2 regions of the Paenibacillus sp. HGF5 genome follow, and region 2 is predicted to be linked to the other one. Evidence: a T-box and tRNA genes for the amino acid it is inferred to sense, from the RefSeq annotation. Region 2 holds a T-box; the other holds one or more tRNA genes.
What was found. The T-box of region 2 lies ahead of HMPREF9412_RS11095 (arginine--tRNA ligase). A T-box ahead of a tRNA ligase gene usually reads a tRNA of that ligase, here a tRNA-Arg.
Positions count from the first base shown of each region.

Region 1: it encodes a tRNA-Arg, which carries the amino acid that the T-box ahead of HMPREF9412_RS11095 (arginine--tRNA ligase) is inferred to sense. The anticodon was not compared.

Region 1 covers NZ_AEXS01000131.1:12,809-19,661, forward strand. The annotation lists gene gpmI (2,3-bisphosphoglycerate-independent phosphoglycerate mutase) at 1-73, opposite strand, end outside; gene tpiA (triose-phosphate isomerase) at 74-826, opposite strand; gene HMPREF9412_RS20425 (phosphoglycerate kinase) at 906-2,087, opposite strand; gene gap (type I glyceraldehyde-3-phosphate dehydrogenase) at 2,283-3,287, opposite strand; gene HMPREF9412_RS20435 (sugar-binding transcriptional regulator) at 3,387-4,430, opposite strand; tRNA gene HMPREF9412_RS20440 (tRNA-Arg) at 4,689-4,763, shown strand; gene clpP (ATP-dependent Clp endopeptidase proteolytic subunit ClpP) at 4,926-5,522, shown strand; gene HMPREF9412_RS20450 (PdaC/SigV domain-containing protein) at 6,125-6,853, opposite strand, start outside.
Region 2 covers NZ_AEXS01000067.1:648-7,500, reverse strand. The annotation lists gene HMPREF9412_RS11095 (arginine--tRNA ligase) at 1-1,862, opposite strand, end outside; T-box leader at 1,923-2,148, opposite strand; gene HMPREF9412_RS11090 (class I SAM-dependent methyltransferase) at 2,207-2,971, opposite strand; gene HMPREF9412_RS11085 (EamA family transporter) at 3,116-3,544, opposite strand; gene HMPREF9412_RS11080 (GNAT family N-acetyltransferase) at 3,677-4,120, shown strand; gene HMPREF9412_RS11075 (DEAD/DEAH box helicase family protein) at 4,267-6,853, shown strand, end outside.

The DNA of each region.
Region 1 (6,853 bases), on a different contig from region 2:
CATTGCCCACCTCGGTGTTGCGAAGCCCGAAACCGTCCATGATGATCAGAGCTACGGGTTTTGGAGCAGACATTTACTTCGCCCCCTCAACGAGTGCGATGTAGGAAGCCGGTTGTAGACTTGCACCACCAACGAGCGCGCCGTCGATGTCGCTTTGTCCCATATACTCCGCTACATTTTCAGGCTTCACGCTGCCGCCGTATTGAATGCGAACTTGGTCTGCAACGGTTTCGCCGTACAGGCCTTTAACGAGTTCGCGAATATAGGCGATGACTTCATTCGCATCCTCTGCCGTGGAGGATTTGCCCGTTCCGATTGCCCAGATTGGCTCGTAAGCAATAACGACATGAACCGCTTGATCAGCAGGAACACCTGCGAACGCTGCTTCTGTTTGTACTTTGCACACGTCTTTGGTTTGGCCGGCTTCGCGTTCTTCCAGCTTCTCGCCAACGCATACGATCGGAAGAAGACCATGACGGAATGCCGCATGTACCTTCTTGTTCACGATCTCATCGGTTTCAGCAAAATACTGACGGCGCTCGGAATGTCCAATAATGACGTAGTCCACGCCCAGGTCTTTCAGCATCAAGCCGCTGATTTCACCCGTAAAGGCGCCATTGTCTTCGAAATGAAGATTTTGTGCACCGATTTTGATATTCGTGCCCTTTGCCGCTTCAACCAATGCAGGAAGATTGGTAAACGGCGCGCAGATCACGCTTTCCACGCCTTCTACTTCCGCTTTGCCCTTCACATCTTCAATAAATGAAGTTGCTTCAGGAACGGTTTTGAACATTTTCCAGTTACCAGCTATGATAGGTGTTCTCACACGATTCACTCCTTTATTCCCCCGAAGATTCTCCAGGGTCCAAACTTCATCCACTTGCTATCCAATGCAGTTCCTCAATCTATTTATCGTTCAGTGCCACAACACCAGGAAGCGCTTTGCCTTCCATGAACTCAAGGGATGCACCGCCGCCTGTCGAGATGTGATCCATCTTGTCGGCAAGGCCGAATTTCTCCGCTGCTGCAGCCGAGTCGCCGCCGCCGATAATCGTGTAAGCTTCCGTTTCCGCACAGGCCTGTGCCACTTCACGAGTACCGTTGCTGAACGGAGCGATTTCGAATACGCCCATAGGACCGTTCCAAACGACAAGTTTGGAGTTCTTGATCACTTCTGCATACTTGGCACGAGTCTTAGGACCGATGTCAACGCCTTCCCAATCGGCTGGGATGCCGTCGATATCAACGACCTTGGTATTCGCGTCTGCGCTGAATTCGTCCGTAACGACGATATCTTCCGGCAGGTAGAAGTTTTTGCCCAGCTCTTTGGCTTTTTCGATGAAACCGAGTGCCACATCAAGCTTCTCTTTATCAAGCAGAGATTGACCGATTTCATGGCCTTGAGCTTTGAAGAACGTGTAAGCAAGTCCACCGCCGATGATGACATTGTCAGCAAGCGTAAGCAGGTTGTCGATCACGTCGATTTTGTCCTTAACCTTCGATCCACCGATGATGGCGGTAAAAGGACGGTCCGGATTCGAAAGGGCTTTGCCGAGAACGGACAGCTCTTTCTCCATCAACAATCCCGATACGGCCGGAAGATGATGAGCAATACCCTCTGTCGAAGCGTGCGCACGGTGAGCAGCACCAAACGCGTCGTTCACGAACAGATCGGCCAGCTCAGCGAATTGCTTCGTAAGTTCCGGATCATTCTTCTCTTCGCCAGGGTAAAAACGAACATTTTCAAGTACGAGCACATCGCCGTTTTGCAGCTTCTCGACTTGAGCTTTAACGGCTTCTCCTACCGCTTCATCCGCTTTGGCTACCGGTTTGCCGAGCAGTTCCGACAGACGCTGACTTGCCGGAGTCAGGCGCAAAGATTCAACGACCTCTCCTTTGGGACGACCCATGTGGCTGGCCAGGATGACTTTTGCTCCTTGCTCCACCAGATACTTAATCGTCGGCAAAGTCTCGCGAATACGAGTGTCGTCTGTAATTTTACCATCTTCGAGCGGTACATTGAAATCGACGCGGACAAACACCCGTTTGCCGCTTACTTCTACATCACGTACACTTTTCTTGTTCATCTCCACGTTCCTCCTAAGAAAACTATTCTCCTCACCGACAGCATGCAGTTGCTCTCGTATCTCTCTCTATCGTCTAACCAGCGCCCGGATTCTTATCTATTCTTCCCAGTGCTCTGGCATGAAAACAAGGAAAAACCATGAACCAAAGAGGAGACCCGTGAACGGAACTCCTCTTCGATTGAATGGCTAGATCAATTACAGACCTTTGCTTGCGATGTAAGCAGCGAGGTCAACGACACGGTTGGAGTAGCCCCACTCGTTGTCATACCAAGAAACAACTTTCACCATGTTGTCGCCAACTACCATAGTGGAGAGCGAATCGATAGTGGAAGAAGCTGGATCGCCATTGTAGTCGCTGGATACAAGCGGCTCTTCGGAGTAGTTCAAGATGCCTTTCAGCGGGCCTTCAGCAGCTGCTTTCAGAGCTCCGTTTACATCTTCAAGGGTTACGTTTTGGGACAGCTCAACTACGAGGTCCGTTACGGAAACGTTCTTCGTAGGTACACGCATTGCCATACCGTTCAATTTGCCTTTCAATTGTGGCAGAACGAGGCTAACCGCTTTAGCAGCACCTGTTGTGGATGGAATGATGTTTTCAGCAGCTGCACGAGCACGACGCAGGTCTTTGTGCGGAAGATCAAGCACTTGCTGGTCATTCGTGTAGGAGTGAACCGTAGTCATCATGCCTTTAACGATACCGAACTTCTCGTCAAGAACTTTAGCAAAAGGAGCCAAGCAGTTTGTTGTACAAGAAGCGTTGGAGATTACAGTATGGTTAGCTGCATCGTATTTGTCTTCGTTAACGCCCATAACGATGGTGATATCTTCGTCAGTAGCTGGAGCGGAGATGATAACTTTCTTAGCGCCGCCTTTCAAGTGAGCGGAAGCTTTGTCTTTCGCTGTGAAAATACCAGTGGATTCTACAACGATTTCAACGCCGTACTCAGCCCAAGGCAATGCTTCAGGGTTACGCTCAGCGAATACTTTCACTTCGCGGCCGTTTACAACGAGTGCGCCTTCTTTAGCTTCAACAGTTGCATTCAGTCTGCCATGAGTCGTGTCATATTTCAAAAGGTGTGCCAGCGTTTTTACGTCCGTCAAATCGTTGATTGCTACGATTTCAACTTCGCTGTTGTTCAGCGCAGCGCGGAATACGTTACGTCCAATACGTCCAAAACCGTTAATACCTACTTTAACCATGAGTAGTTCCCTCCATATTTGTAAAATTTATATATTCAAGATTGGCCGTTAAGCCAATCAAGACAACAATAATGAAAAATCAGTTGTACGCCCGCGGACTCAGATGCCGGCGTCAATTTCCTTCTCGACTTCCAATGCCGCGGCTTCATCCGTAACGAGAATGTCCTCGTGCCCGAATTTCAGCACCGCGTGGATCGCTTTGCCCTTGCCTTGCCCTCCGGCAATGCCGATGATGGTCTCCGTCCGCATAATATCCTCAAGCCGGAGTCCAAGGGTAAGCATTTTGTGGACAACTTCGCCATCTTCGCTGAAATAATAGCCGAAGGATTCCGCGATCGCGCCATCTGCCTGCAAGTTCCGGATAGAGCCTTCATCCAGCTTGCGCCGTCTGGCCATCTCCATGGCATCTCCGATGCCGTGAATAATGACGCGGCTGCGCCTGATCACATCCACGATCTCCTGGATGTGCTGATCCTGAACCAACGATTGATAAGCATCCTCGCTGAGCAGATCCGGTACATGAAGCAATCGGTACTCAGCCCCAACGCGCTTAGCCATTTTGGAAGCAATGGTGTTCGCTTGAATCTCCATGCTCTCCCCGAGGCCGCCTCGGGCCGGCACAAACCAAGTGCTTGTCAACGGTTCTCCGCCAGGCAAAGAGGACATCTGCTCTGCCACTTCGGCGAGCGTGGAGCCGCCTGTAACAGCAATCGTATCTCCATCCTGGACAAAGTTAAGCAGCGTTCTTGCTCCGGCCCGGCCAAGCTCACGTTTGACTTCCGGAGATGACTCGCTGTCACCGGGAATAATGACCACTTTACGAAGCCCGTAAGCCTGACGAATCTTCTCTTCCAGTTCAACCAGTCCGAACAACTCATTCATGACCGGTTCCAACTCCTCCAGCAAGCATATCCCTGAGCCGCTGATCCGCATGCCGAGCGTTTCAATCTCGATCAGCCCTTGCGCTTTCAGAAGATCAGTCTCTGCTCTGAGAACACGCTCGGTCATCGATAGCGATGAAGCCAGTGTTCTTCGGCCAACAATTCCGGACAACTTGATCTGATGAAGGATGGTATACCTTCGTTTAAGAGTGTCCATCAGATCCGGCAGAAGTTGCTCTTGTATTTCTAATAGGTTACGCATGCATTCCACTCCTGCAAACTTCGTCTCGGCTCTCCTTACCTGGTCGTAAAATGTCCCAGTTAAACTTTTTAAGTCCCACCCTTATTCTAACCAATAATCATGCCGGTTGCAAGTGTCCGAAAGTATATTTCTCTACCCCAGGCATTCTTATACATTATGGCCAACTACCGGCTCGTCTATATAATAGGAACAAAGTTTTGTCCGCTATTGTATTTTTCAAATAGATGCGGTATAATCAACTTCGTTGCTGATTTTTGTGCGCCCGTGGTCCAATGGATATGACGTAGGCCTCCGGAGCCTGAGATCGAGGTTCGATTCCTCGCGGGCGCGCCATTATAACATTTATTCTCTATACTGATTACCCTAAAGTGCCCATAACGGCTCTTTTTTTTACTCAATAGTTTGACTTTCTTTGACTTTTTGATTTAAATTGTTTATCATGTGGGTAATACGGTAACAGTATTTATATGAGGTACTTAAGAGGAGGTTTTCCACGTGAGTTTTATACCTATGGTCGTTGAACAAAGCAACCGCGGTGAGCGGGCGTACGACATCTATTCCAGATTGCTGAAAGACCGCATTATCTTCCTCGGCTCCGACGTAAATGACGTGGTCGCCAATTCCATCATTGCCCAAATGCTGTTCTTGTCGGCTGAGGATCCCGAGAAGGATATTCATCTTTACATCAACAGCCCTGGCGGTTCCATTACCGCAGGTATGGCGATATTCGATACGATGCAGTTCATCAAACCGGACGTCTCGACGATCTGTGTCGGCATGGCTGCTTCCATGGGCGCATTCCTGCTCAACGCAGGCGCCAAAGGCAAACGCTACGGTCTGCCTAACAGCGAGATCATGATTCACCAGCCGCTCGGCGGCGCACAAGGTCAAGCCACGGATATTGAAATCCGTGCCCGCCGCATTCTGAAAATGCGCGACAAGCTGAACCGCATCCTGTCCGAACGCACCGGCCAACCGCTGGAGCGCATCGAGAAGGATACTGATCGCGACTACTTCATGACGGCTGACGAAGCCAAAGAGTATGGCCTGATCGATCAAGTACTGGAAAACACACCACCGCAAGGCTTATAAAAGAAATGAAGTAAAGGGCAGGCGCCGTTATCCGGTGCCTGTCCTTTCTTATTCTCTGAATCATTGAAAACTTCGAGTACTAAATAGTGAGAGTATCCCCTCCGGTCGCTGTTGAAATCGGGAAACTTGAATGAATGGACAGGGAGGTTTCCCGATGTCAAAGGCGAACGCGTTGCTCCTCCAAGGATATTCTCACTGGAGGGGACAACTTTTTCAATAAAACCTAAAGCGGTAAGACTCCCCTCCTAAAAGGCCTGCCTTAACTTGAGGGGAGGGAAAATAAAAGAGTACCACCCTCACTGCTTTCATGTAGGATTTCACCGAACGGCTTGCTTGCCACGGACTACGAACCATTCGTGTACAGGGAGCAGAAACAGTGTGCAAGATGTACAAGACAGGCATGTTGTCATCGAGGCAAGCCTCTCGATAACGCGAAAATCCCCTGACCGCAGGAAGCAGGAGTATACACTCCACGCTCACGTGATCAGGGGACTTTTCACAACTGGTTCCGGCACAGTGTTACATCAGGACAGCATCATGTATCTAGTGAAACTTATTAATTAATAAATGATTGCAAGTTACACAAATCGTTATCGTAACTCTTACTTCCACTCTTTCAGCTTCAGCTCAAACTCAGGAAATCCATAGGCATAGGCGGTGTACTCATAAAGCTGGAAGTACAGCACCGCCGCGTTATCCTTCACGTAGAAGTCGGCATCGGCAGGCACTCCCTCAAAACCGCCGAGGTAACCTCCCTCTTTCTTCATCTTGCTCAGCACAAGGTTGTTCAGCTTCTGCTTGTTCTTGCCCTGCATGTTGATGAAATCCCCCAGCTTCATTTGCTTGCCGTCCTTCAAGGAGAACGTGAAGCTTTTACGGAAGGTCATGCCATGGGCACCGCCGGTGTACGAATAATCATACGCCGTAATGCTCAGGATGTCGTTCTGGTTGTAATGGACCACGAAGTCACCGCTGAATTCGTAAGGGAAACTGGATTCCGACGGCGGGAATTCCTCGGCGTTTCCTTCCGCACCGGTGATTACGCCGGACGCATTTTCTTTCAACACTTTGTTGATTTCGGCTTGGACCTCTGCATTATCGAGTCCGCTGATTACAGGATAATTCACAACAGCGTCTACGCCCTGAATATTCTTCTTGAGCGCAACCGATTTAATGGTAATGTCATTCAGCTTCTTCTGTGTCATGCTCAGTGTTTTCAAGGAAGGATTCCACTGTCCCTGAATGCCCATGTATTCGCTGATCGTTTTGAACGGCAGATACAGACGTCCATTGATGATCTGTCCGCCAGGCTCGCCGGCATACGAACCGTT
Region 2 (6,853 bases):
TACATCCGGCTCGGAGTAGGCAAACCCAGCACCTCCAGCGCTTCGCCAAGGGTGTTCTTGAATAAGGAAGTGAGCCATACACGGAATTGGAGAACTTCCTCCTCCGCCTTCAGAATCGGGCATGCCGAGTAAAAATTGTTGAACAGGGAGCACAGCTCATAGGTGAAGTTGCAAATGGCACTAGGAGATAGATCCCGTCCGGCGGCATATAAGGTATCATGCCAGGTGCTAATATGCCGCAGCAGCGCATGTTCCGCTTTTTCCATGGCAGGGAACCGGGAAGGCACAGACGGCGTAACCTCGGCTTCTTGAGCTTTATTAAGCACGCTGAGTGCACGCGCGTAGGAATAGAGCAAATACACCCCCGTATTTCCCGATATTTCAGTGGCCTGCTTCAGATCGAACACCACCTCGGTTTGCAGTGCAAAGCGAAGCAGGTAGTAACGGATGGAGGCGGTTGCGATCGCATGGCTGGACAAACCGTTTTTATCGGACCGGGTGTCCTCGATGACCTTGGCTACTTGATGAATAAGCTCGGTGATTTTGATCCCGATTCCTTGACGTCCGGACATCGCATAGGATGCCTTACCGTCGGAAGTATCGATGCCGAGATCCGCTGCAGCGGAAGGGCTTAACGAGACGACGCCGTAACTGACATGGCGCAGCTTCTCAGCCTCTTGTTGGAAGCCCAGGCCTTCCAAAGCCTGCTTCACCATCGCCTGCGGGTACTGCTGCCTGTAATCAATGACGTTGATGACCATGTCCGCTTTGCCGTAAGTACGCTCCTCGGCGTGCGAGCTCGTCGTCCAAACCTCGTCGGTGAATTTTTTATATACAAAATCATTGGAAAGCACGCCGTATTTCCACAAGTGGTAGGCGATGTCTTTGGCGGTGTAAGTCAGGATGCCATTGGAGCGCACCAGCACTTTATCGATGCTGTGGTCCGACTCCGCCTCGTCTCCGGCTTCGGTTCCTGATTGCTTGAGTACCCAGCAGCCTGCAAGTTTACCCTCGGTTTCCTGATGGAACAGCGGGGTATTCTTCAACAGCTCGAACGCGGACGCCCAGAATCCCTCCTTAACAATGCTGCTCTCCCATACAAGCAGATCGTATTCAATGCCGAACTGCTTCATCTCCTCAAGATGCTCCTTAACGATTCGCTCGGCAACGAGCAGTCCAATCCAGGAAAGGTTCTGATTGCCCTCTTCCAATGCGTGCAGAACCTCGGTCCGATGCTCAACCAGCCCCGGCTCCCTTTCGTAGGCTTTATTGGTGCTTGAGTACACGTCCCAGCAGTAATCGCCGAACCGGGCATGCTCCTTCGTCAGGGGCGTGTGGAGCAAGCCGACCACCGTATCCGCCAGCTGATTGCCCAGGTCGTCGATATAATTATGCACCTCGACCTCGTAACCCAGCTTCCTCATTAATCTCACAAGTGTATCTCCGATACAGGAATTTCGAAGATGCCCGATATGGGCGGACTTATTCGGGTTGATGGACGTGTGCTCAATGACGATCTTTTCGTTAGCTGCCGGGGGGAGTTCAAAATGGTGGCTCGCCCAATACTCCCAATCGATGCGCAGATTCATAAAGCCCGGGGCGACAATCTCAGTCGAGCGGACGAGCTGTTTGTAGGATGCGTCCTGCTCGAGCTCGGCTTGGATCAGCTCGGCGATTTGCAGGGGAGCCTTGCGGAGCACCTTCGCAAGCTGCATCGCAACGTTGGTTGCGTAATCCCCATGTTCCATGCTGGCAGGCTGCTCGATCCGAATCGGAGTGGACTCCGGAAGTTTGGTGCCGTAAGCTTCGCAGACCTGGTTCACGGCTTGTTGAAGGCTCGAAATAATCTTTTGACTTAACACGGTAAATCCCCCTTTGAAAATATAAAAACGACTCAGAAAATCAAAAAAGCCCCCATCTCCTAAAGAGACGAGGACTTGTGCTCGCGGTACCACTCTTGTTGTTAAACCCCGCAAGGGTCTAACCACCTTCATACGATAACGGCGTAAGCCGGGGCTCCCTACAGCATGGTGCTTCGGAAGGCCATCTCCTGGGTCCGCTTCACGGCCGACTTTGTACCGGTTTCCACCCTCCCGGCTCGCTTGGACTAAAGTCAAGTGCAGTTACTCTCCCAATCAACGAAAATAATATTCTCAAGTTTTTTCATATTATAACCATTCTATTTAGAAAAGCAACCCCCAAATGGCTAAATCTTTTCTGCAAATACTCGCAGGCGCCGGTAATCCGCGTAGAAAGCATCCTCTTGCCATAGCGTCGATTGAGCAGCTTGGCTGATGCGAGCGATCGCTTCGTCCTTCGCTTCAGGCGAGAATCCGGCAAAAAAGCAATCGCCAAAATGCAGCAGCCAAAACTTTATGCCGTTCTTGCCTTCGGACAATCGTGTGGGACGGTCGAAATGATGGGCGAGATGCACGCGGAACCCTTGGGCTTCTAGCAGGCTGGCATACTGGCCAAGACTAGGAAAATACCACGGATTCCGGCTGTCCGCATCGATTCCATAATGATCGACGAACACGGTTTTCAAGGCTTGGTAGATGCCGTCTATATTCCCTTTGCCTCCGAACTCGGCAACGAATCGGCCGCCGGGTTTAAGGGCTCCATGTACGGAGCGTACCACGCCTTCAGCATCCTTCATCCAGTGCAGGGCCGCGTTTGAGAAGACGGCGTCGTATGGCGTTTCGGTTTCGAAGTTCTCGCCATCCCCGGCTAGAAACGGAAGTCCAGGATATTTGCTTTTGGCCCGCTCAATCATCTCGCTGGAATAATCCATGCCGGTGACATGAGCGCCGGATTTGGAAATTTCATGAGTCAAGTCGCCGGTTCCGCAGCCCAGATCGAGAATCCGTTCTCCGGGTTGAGGCGCCAGCAGCTCTGCCGCTCCTTTTCCATAAGCAGATACAAACGATAGCTGTCGATCGTAATCGTAAGGCTTCCATACTTGCTCTGACATAACAACACCCCTCCACGCATGATTTATCCTCATTGTGACATGATTGTCTTATAATTAGAAATATATAAATTCGATAACATTGATAGGTTTTAACAATAAATGAATAAACAAAAAGCCGCTGTGTCAGCGGTTTTATGCAGGGGACTATTTAACGGCAACAAGAAGCGCGCCAACGGCAATGAGTGCAACGCCGGCTGCGTTAATCCAGGAGATCTTCTCACCCAGAAACACAAAGGCCAGAATCACGGCAATGACCACGCTCAGTTTATCGATAGGACCTACCTGCGATACTTTGCCGTATTTTAACGCCAGAAAATAAAACAGCCAGGACAAAGCGCCCGCGATGCCGCTGAGCACAATAAAGCTGAGTGCCTTTTTTTGAACCAGAATTTCTCCGAGCTCCGAGAATTTCCCCTGAACCCCTACGACCCCTAGCAGAAACAGGGCCATAATGACGGAGCGAATGGCCGTTGCCGAATTGGCATCGATGTTTTGCAGGCCTATTTTTCCGAAAATGGCCACAAGTGCCGCCGTGACTGCCGACAGCAATGCGTATACAAGCCATAATGGCATGCGTACCTCTCCTTTTTGACAAGATAAAGTCTCTGATTAATGTACCGGATTCCTTTATAATAGTATAGAGCAATTTGAAGGATCTCATGAGTGTTCAAAGGATTGAACGACTTGGAAAGGGTTGGATGAAAAATGACACATCATATCGCGGCTTATACGGAAACTTACCATGATCAGCTGGTGGAATTATGGCTTCGTGCCGTATCTCAAACGCACGATTTTCTGACGGAGGAAGATATCCGGTTCTATTATGGCATGATGCAAAGCGGGGCACTGAGGTCCGTGGAGATCTGGATATGCTTGAATACGGAACAGCAAGCGATTGGATTTATCGGACTGGACGGCTCCAAAATCGAGATGCTGTTTGTGGATCCCCTGCACCACGGCCAAGGGACGGGAACAAAATTGATCCGGCATGCCGAACGGCTGAAGGGGCGTGGACTTCAAGTGGATGTGAATGAACAGAACCCCAAGGCCCACGCTTTTTATAAAAAATACGGATTCGTGCAGATCGGCCGTTCGGAGCTGGATGGTTCCGGAAAGCCGTTTCCGCTACTTCATATGCAGCTGCGGTAATGTCATGGATCGGCACAGCTGAGTCCACGATAATCGCGAGTATAGTATTTTCGAAACGCAGCCTTTCTTTGGTCAAAGAACATCGATAGACAGTATATTTTAAGCTATCCAATGAAAAAGGGAGTGCAGCTAAACTGGAGGAGTCAATGAAGTTTTTTCCGAGCAACCTGTCGTTTCGCTATCCTTGGCGCTCCTATCAGAAGCGCGTGCTTCACGGGCTTGACCATCATCTGAAGAATCGCCAACTGCATCTGGTGGCGCCGCCGGGTTCGGGGAAGACCGTTCTTGGACTGGAGGTCATGCTTCGGATAAATCGGCCGACGATTATATTGGCTCCCACCATCACCATTAAACAGCAATGGGCAAGCCGTCTTGTGGAGCTGTTTCTTGACGAAGATGTCCAGCCGGAGTGGGTCTCGACCTCGCTCAAGCGACCGGCATTGGTAACGATTACGACCTATCAAGCCCTCCACAGCCTGATTAGTGCAGCAGGGCAGCCGACTTCTGCGAAGAAGGTCACCGCGGGGATGGTGCAAGCGGACCAAACCGGTGATGAGAATCAGGAGTTTTCGGATACGGGCATGGAAGACGCTGAGGCTGAACCGGCCGGGAGGGACGGTGTCCGCGAGGATGATATCACGGACGGTACCGAGGCTCAAGAAGCTCTGGAATTGTTGAAGCGGCAGGGATATCATACACTCATTTTTGACGAGGCGCATCATCTTCGAATGTCTTGGTGGCAAAGCGCCATGCAGCTGTGCGAGATGCTGGACGAGCCGACCAAGATCGCGCTTACGGCCACTCCGCCATACGATGTCAATCCGAGGGAGTGGCAGCGGTATATCGAGCTTTGCGGCCCTATCGACGAGGAGATCAGCGTGCCCGAGCTGGTTCGCCATGGGGAGTTGTGTCCCCATCAGGATTATATCAGCCTGACAAGGCCAACTCATGAAGAGGCCGCTAAGCTGCGGGAATTTCGAATGCAGGCACAACAGGTCAAAGACGAGTTGGTCCGAGATGAGTTTTTGGCGGAGTTGATCGTCCATCACCCCTGGATAACACGGTCCGAAGCGTATATGGAGGACATTTTGTCTTCCCCGGGGTATTACTCCAGCATGGTGCTCTATCTGCGAGCTGCCAATCGCCCGATCTGGAAGGAGGGGGTGAAGCTGCTCGGCATGAAAGAGAAGGAAACGCCCGACTTTACGGAGGAGTGGCTGGAGGAGCTCCTTGGCGGCATGCTGTATAAAGATGCCCATATTGATCGCGAGCTGCCGGAGTTAAAGGCGTTGCAGAAGAGGCTCAGCCGGTTGGGGATGATTGAACGGCGGAAGGTGTATATGAGATCGACGCCTGCGATTGATAAAATGCTGGTCCAGAGCGTTTCGAAACTGCACAGCATTGGCCGCATTCTTGAATTCGAGCGCTCCATGCTGGGGGAGAGCATGCGGATGGTGATCTTGACCGATTATATCCGCAAGGAGGACCTGCCGAAGGATGCGGACGACGAGAAACCGCTGCATCGGCTCGGAGTTGTCCCGATTTTTGAGCTGATCCGCAGGCAGCTAGCGGAGAAAAGCGGCTCCCGGGGCGAGCACGAGCTGCCCATCGGCATTCTGACAGGCTCCTTTGTGGTGCTCCCGGTGACGGCTATGCCCCTGGCTATAGCTTGCGCCGAACGCCGGGGCCTCCGCTTGTCGGAACGCCCCCTTGCCCACGACAGCCGCTATGTAACGATAGATGTTCGAGATGCAAATCGCTCGGCTATCGTCGCCATGATAACGGAGGTGTTTTCAGAGGGGGGCATTCAAGTGCTGATCGGTACGGCGGCTCTTCTGGGCGAGGGATGGGATGCTCCCGTGATCAATTCCTTGATCATGGCATCGTATGTAGGCTCGTTCATGCTGTCCAATCAGATGCGGGGACGGGCGATCCGGGCCCAACGCGGGAACCCGGATAAGACCGGAGCGATCTGGCATCTGGCATGCGTCGATACTTCCCTAATCAATGGGGGCGAGGATTTGAGCTCGCTTGCGCGCAGATTTCGATCTCTCGTCGGTCTATCGATCTCGCATCAAACCATAGAGTCGGGCATGGAGCGCATGGGCCTTGATCTTCGGAAAAACCCAACCGCAGAAAGCATCAACGCCTATAACCGCGACACATGCGAGCGGGCGAGGCAGCGGCATCTTTTGAAGGAGCGATGGAATTCGGCGATTGCCCTTCACAGCTCCATGACGGAGGAACTGACGGTGGATCGGGAGCGTATTCCTAAGCCTTTGATTTTCTCGCATACGGTGAAGGCCGTGCTTGCTTTTGCCGTTGGTTTGGGGCTGGGCGCCTTCATCGAGACGTTAACGTCGCCGCATTTGCTTCAATCGGACGCGCCGGCTTGGTTCAGCCTGCTGTTCTCAGTCGCCATTGCCTTGATCGCATCCGGTCCTTGGATATTTAAAGCCGTCAAAATGGTAATGCGTCATCAATCGCTGGAGCGGAGCATTCGAGAAGTGGCTCTGGTCGTGTATACGTCGCTATACGATATGGAGCTGGTCGAAACCGAGCCAAGCCTTCACCGGTTGAGAGCGGAGGAGGAAGGAGGAGCCGTCGTGTGTTGGATGAAGGACGGAACCACCCAGGAAAAAACGCTTTTCCTGAATTCGCTGCAGCAGGTGCTGGACCCGATCGAGAACCCGCGTTATCTTTTGTACCGCGAAGCGCGCGGCTGGTTTTCGA